2 regions of the Ureibacillus thermophilus genome follow, and region 1 is predicted to be linked to the other one. Evidence: riboswitches for the same ligand, from Rfam matches in the RefSeq annotation. Region 1 holds a riboswitch; the other holds the start of a gene.

The links. A riboswitch is a leader RNA that binds a small molecule or an ion and turns the genes downstream of it on or off. The one in region 1 is predicted to bind cobalamin.
Region 2: it holds a riboswitch for cobalamin, as region 1 does, so the genes downstream of both, DKZ56_RS09680 (energy-coupling factor ABC transporter permease) here and DKZ56_RS03640 (ribonucleoside-diphosphate reductase subunit alpha) in region 1, are expected to answer to the same signal.

The regions. Positions count from the first base shown of each region.
Region 1 covers NZ_CP036528.1:740,358-743,536, forward strand. The annotation lists gene DKZ56_RS03630 (ABC transporter substrate-binding protein) at 1-198, opposite strand, end outside; cobalamin riboswitch at 361-546, opposite strand; gene DKZ56_RS03635 (hypothetical protein) at 667-1,197, shown strand; cobalamin riboswitch at 1,364-1,561, shown strand; gene DKZ56_RS03640 (ribonucleoside-diphosphate reductase subunit alpha) at 1,739-3,179, shown strand, end outside.
Region 2 covers NZ_CP036528.1:1,959,255-1,962,433, forward strand. The annotation lists gene DKZ56_RS09675 (acyl-CoA carboxylase subunit beta) at 1-811, shown strand, start outside; cobalamin riboswitch at 1,028-1,206, shown strand; gene DKZ56_RS09680 (energy-coupling factor ABC transporter permease) at 1,337-2,086, shown strand; gene DKZ56_RS09685 (energy-coupling factor ABC transporter substrate-binding protein) at 2,087-2,380, shown strand; gene cbiQ (cobalt ECF transporter T component CbiQ) at 2,377-3,159, shown strand; gene DKZ56_RS09695 (energy-coupling factor ABC transporter ATP-binding protein) at 3,160-3,179, shown strand, end outside.

The DNA.
Region 1 (3,179 bases):
AATACGTTTCGGTTTTTCCGAAATGGTAATTTCCTTACCACGGCCATCTGTCACCGTCAGCGGATAAGCCGATTGTTTAGCTTGTTCGGATGGTTGATTTGTCGAATTTTCATCATCATTATTGGCAGTATCGGTATTACAAGCTGTTAAAAATAATAAAAGCAATATGGGTAGTAGCAATTTGGTGAATTGATTCATCACAAATCTCCTTTTCTATAAAATTTTTTATATGTTTAGTGTGGCCACACATTAAACCAAAATAAAAAGCCTATATCCCAAGTGGGAATACAGGCGTGAAAGCGTTAAAAAGCACAAAAAAGCATAACTTGCTTGCACCCGTTCTTTTCCCACCCGAAAAGACGTTTGCAAAGTGTTTAAGCAGGCTTCCTGACTCGGACTTCCTCTTACTCCTAACCCTTCCCGAATGTAACATTCAGTGGTTACTGTTAGTTTCATCCATCCTCACAGTAGCGGGGGCTGTACTAGATTTTCACTAGTTTTCCTTTTACCTCTTCCAAGAAGAGCACTTAAACACCCTCGATATGAAATTAACTATAATCTAGCATAAATCATTTAATAAATGCAATAGTATAACAAAACTTTACATGATTGCACCACATCGGATATACTAATCAGCAGTTTTTCTTTTTGGGAGGGAAGATATCTATGGCAAAAGACTGGCGTTATATTAGTTATCCGTTTATGCGGGAGAAAAGTTGCTTGGTAGATTATGAAATTATGACAGACAGCTTAACGACAAAAATAGGAGATTGCATAAGTGTAAGCAAAAATGAACATAAGTTTGAAGAAATCACTCAAATTTTAAGAAAAATCCAACCGTTAGCTTATCATGCAAATGGATCTGTAAGAGGTCGTTTAGCGATTACAGAAGAAGATTTAATGTGGCTGGAATCTGTATATGATGATTTTGTCGAACGAGCAGGCGAGACAAATAAGCAATTCGTTTTGCCACAAGGTTCTGAGTTGGCGACGCGATTGCATATTTGTCGAAGTGAAGCGAAAAAGAGCTATCGTGCTTTACACAAAGTAAGCGAAGAGAGAGAAGTGCCGGAAATTTTGTTTCAGTTTTTAGGACTTTTAGCGAATGTATTTTTTGTAATGGCAATTGAAGCGAATAAATTAACTAAAACCGAAGAAATCCCTTTTATCAGCAAATCTTATGGAAAAACTAAATAAATAGTTTATAGATAGCCCAAATTTATATATATGGCAAGTTAGTTAAGAGAATACTAGATGAAAACGATTTGTAAATATTTTAGATTTACTTTTTAAGATTGTAAGCATGAATTTTATATGATAACATACACTATATATTGTGTAGTTTAAAATTTAATAACACAAAATGTTGAGTATAAAGTTATGGTGGTAATTTTTAATACCTTAATAGGGAATCCAGTGAGAATCTGGAGCTGCCCCCGCAACTGTAAGTGTGGACGAATTAGCAAACCACTGTATCGATTTACTGAAAGGTGACGATACGGGAAGGGCTATAGTAGGAGGATACACGAGCCAGGAGACCTGCCATACTTTGTAGTTTCTATTCTTCGGGGTGTGAGAAGGAGAAACGATAGGAAAAGATATATTTTACATATGTTTTATTTCTGTCGTATTCTTCCTTTTTCCGTCTATTCCCCGAGAATGACGGATTTTTTATTTTTAGGGAGGAATTAAGGTGACAAGAAATCAAAGTATTGAACAGGAAACACTTTCTGAATTCATCGATCGTATTTTTAATGATTTCAAGTTGGCATCAGACCAATACAAAGAGAAGATTCGAAAAGCAGGAGTAACCAATCCATTCGATGAGAGAGATGCAGATATTTTAATTAAGTATGCTCTTGAAAATATTGATGAAGCAAATACAGAATGGACCTATATTGCAGCAAGAATTTTTTTACAAAATCTTTATTATAAAGCAGCAAGAAACAGAGGATATGAATTTAATCATAATCGTACTTATGGATCGTTTTATGATTTGATTCGGATATTGACCGAAAAAGGAATCTATTCCGAAAAGTTATTAATGAAATATACAAAACAAGACATTGAGTATTTTGAATCAGTTATTGAACCTAAACAGGATTTGTTATTTACATATCCAGCTATTCTATCTTTGGCAACCCGTTATTTAGCAAAGGATTATGAGAAAAATGTTTATGAATTGCCACAAGAACGCTGGATGATTATTGCGATGTACCTTATGCAAGACGAAGATAAATCCATGAGAAATGAGTATGTAAAAGAAGCGTATTGGGCTTTAAGCAATCTGTATATGACTGTTGCGACCCCAACACTTGCAAATTCCGGAAAAACACATGGGCAGTTATCTAGCTGCTTTATTGATACTGTAAATGATAGCTTACAAGGAATCTATGATAGTAATAGCGATGTTGCCCAGCTTTCTAAAAATGGAGGCGGTATCGGTGTTTATATGGGGAAAATTCGTGCAAGAGGTAGTTCCATCAAAGGATACAAGGGCATGTCAAGTGGTGTTATACCATGGATTAAGCAATTAAATAATACAGCAGTCAGTGTTGATCAGCTTGGTACAAGAAAAGGCGTTATTAGTGTGTATTTAGATGTATGGCATCGTGATATAGAAGATTTCCTTGATTTGAAACTCAATAATGGTGATGAACGGTTGCGTGCGTATGACATATATACAGGAGTATGTATACCCGATTATTTTATGGAACAGGTAGAAAAACGGGGAGATTGGTATTTATTTGATCCATATGAAGTGAAACAAGTGATGGGTTACTCGCTAGAAGACTTCTATGATGAAAAGAAGGGCGATGGACAGTGGCGTAAAAAGTATCAAGAATGTATTCAAGCCAATCTTTCTTCCAAAAAAAGAATTCCAGCAATAGATATTATGAAGCGAATCATGAGATCCCAATTAGAAACTGGCGCACCGTTTATGTTTTATCGTGATGAAGTCAACCGCCAAAATGCCAATTCCCATCAAGGTATGATCTACTGTTCAAATTTATGTACGGAAATTGCGCAAAATCAATCTCCAACAGAATTTATTGAAGAATATATCGAAAACGAAAATATAATTGTAAAAAAATATAAAGCTGGTGATTTTGTTGTTTGCAATTTGAGTTCTATCAATTTAGGCCGTGCTGTACCTGATAATGTTTTAGAACGTTTGA
Region 2 (3,179 bases), 1.2 Mb from region 1:
CTTACCGCAAAACTATAAAGAAAAACCAATTCGTTTGCCACGTCCAGAAGGCGATGATTGGCGTCCTGAATTAATTGACGTTGTGCCAATCGAACCAACTCGTCCATATGATGTTCGTAAAGTAATTGAGCAAGTGGTGGATGAAGGTTCCTTCATGGAAGTGCATTCAGAATTTGCGAAAAACATCGTCGTTGGATTTGCACGCATTGGAGGTTATTCAGTAGGGCTTGTATGTAACCAGCCTAAAGCTTTAGCTGGAGGACTTGATATCGATTCATCCGACAAAGCGTCCAGATTCATTCGCACTTGCGATGCATTCAATATTCCAATCATTACATTTGAAGACGTGTCAGGATTCTTCCCAGGCGTTAAACAAGAACATGGCGGTATCATCCGTCACGGTGCAAAAATCTTGTATGCTTATTCTGAAGCAACAGTGCCAAAAATTACTGTAATTTTACGTAAAGCATACGGCGGTGCATACGTGGCATTGAACTCTAAATCCATCGGTGCCGACCTTGTATTTGCTTGGCCAAATGCAGAAATCGCTGTAATGGGTGCTGCGGGTGCGGCAAATATCATCTTTGCAAACGAAATTGCCAATTCCCCAGATCCAGAAAAAACACGCCAAGAAAAAATTGAAGAATATAAAGAAAAATTCGCAAATCCTTACGTTGCTGCTTCACTTGGAATGGTGGATGACGTCATCGATCCAAGAGAAACGCGCATTAAGTTAATTCAAGGATTAGAAATGCTTGAAAATAAAGAAGAATCAAGACCTAAGAAAAAACACGGAAATATTCCGCTATAATCCAATGCATACGAACATTTGTAGTACAAGCCAATCCCGGTTTGTACTACTTTTTTTCTAAAAATTTTAAATAGGTTATCTATTTTGATACAAAAGAAAGCAAAAATCTTCATTTTGTAATGGCTGAAAGAAAAAATGAGTTGTCAAATTTTTAATTCTATTTAGAAAGATATAGAAATTTTTGAATCTATATGCTACAATGCTATTAAATTTCAACAATTGAATATTCCATACGGTGCTAATGAAAATTAGCTTAATAGGGAAACTAGTGAAAATCTAGTGCGGTCCCGCCACTGTGAAGAGGAGCTCAAAATCAAATGCCACTGTGAAAATGGGAAGGCGATTTTGAAGCGATGAATCTAAGCCAGGAGACCTGCCGTATGGAGTGGATGGTAGTGTCCTACGAGGATAGGTACACGAATAGGCATCATACTAGCATTATGCGTATCGTTATGCCTTGTTGTGGGACACTGCTATTTTAGCAGTGTTTTTTTATTATTCATATATTTTTTTAGGAGGGTTTTTATGAACATTTCGTTTAAAAAGCCAATTTATTTTTTAGCATTATTGTTGTTGGTTCCTAAGCCTGCCTTTGCTATGCACATCATGGAAGGTTTTTTGCCGGCAGAATGGGCTGTCTTTTGGTGGCTCGTAACATTACCTTTTCTAATAATAGGGTTAAAGAAAATAAGCAATCTTATAAAGGATCATTCTGAGACAAAATTATTGCTGGGTTTATCCGGAGCATTCGCATTCGTTTTATCCGCTTTAAAAATTCCTTCCGTTACAGGGAGTTGTTCTCATCCTACCGGGGTGGGTTTAGGAACGATTTTATTTGGTCCTTTTGTAATGAGTGTTCTAGGTAGTATTGTTTTGCTGTTTCAATCATTGCTATTGGCGCATGGGGGGTTAACGACGCTTGGTGCCAATGCATTTTCTATGGCTGTTGCCGGTCCTTTTATTGCATATGGAGTATTTAAGGGGGCGCAAAAGATCGGTCTAACGTTTACATTTGCAGTCTTTTTGGCTGCCTCATTAGCTGATTTAGGCACTTACGTCATTACATCTATTCAACTTGCACTTGCTTTTCCCTCTGAAGTGGGTGGTATATTTGCTTCATTTGTCAAATTCGCTAGCGTCTTTGCAATTACTCAAATTCCTTTAGCGATTGTAGAAGGGTTGCTTTCAGTCATGGTGATGAATTTCTTGGTGAAATATAACGTAAATGAATTAAAGTTGCTTCAAGTGTTAAACAAAACTCAGGAGGCGAAATAGATGTTAAAAAATAACGCATTTATCTTATTTATTACGATAGCTTTGATTTGCATTCCGCTGATGTTCAATGGAAATGCAGAATACGGCGGTGCAGACGGGGAAGCGGAAGAATTGATCACAGAGCTGAACGAATCCTATAAACCTTGGTTTTCTAGTATATGGGAACCTCCTAGTGGTGAAATCGAAAGTTTATTATTCGTCTTGCAAGGAGCTGCCGGTGCTGGGTTTATCGGTTATTTTATAGGATATATGAGAGGCCGGAATAGGGGCGGAAATGCTGAGATACCGAAATGAGAATGCTGGAATTTTACGCTTATCATTCACCATTAAGAAACATACATCCGATTGAAAAAATAGTATTTGCATTGATTCCTTTAATACTTAATATCCTGTTTCAAAATATATACACGTCTTTATTCATATTTTTCATCATGGTTGTGATTACCATAATTTTTGGCAAAATTCCTGTTCGTATATATTGGAAGTTATTGTTAATTCCCGTCACTTTTTTATTATCAAGTATACTGGTTATTTTACTCAGCTTTACCGAAAGCCCTTTAGAAGGAGCAATTTTTCAATCCATCATTGGTCCCGTTGTTATTTCAATCATGAAGGAAAGTATTGAAAAGGCCTTGACTTTATTTTCTGTTTCCTTATCGAGTATCAGTTGCTTGTACTTCTTAATCTTAACGACAACCATTCAGGATGTTCTGTTTGGTTTACAGTGCTTGAAAGTTCCGCAGGTTTTGTTGGATTTAATCGCATTAATCTATCGATTTATATTTTTATTTCTGGATTCAAGCAGGACAATATTTCTTGCACAAAAAGCAAGATTGGGACATGGTTCATCTATCAAAACGATAAAGTCGATTGGACTTATTATTAGCGCTTTATTTGTTAAGGTATTCCATGAAATGAAAGATTTAAACAACGCAGTCAATGCAAGAAGTTTAAATAGTTATATGGCTGTTATTGCAAGAACAATTCCATTTTCAAGAAGCCGTTGGATATTCATTATGTTAATCAGTATATTGATTATCGCTTTTAATTTCACCGTTGGGAGAGCTGGTTGAATGAGTACTACTATTTTCGA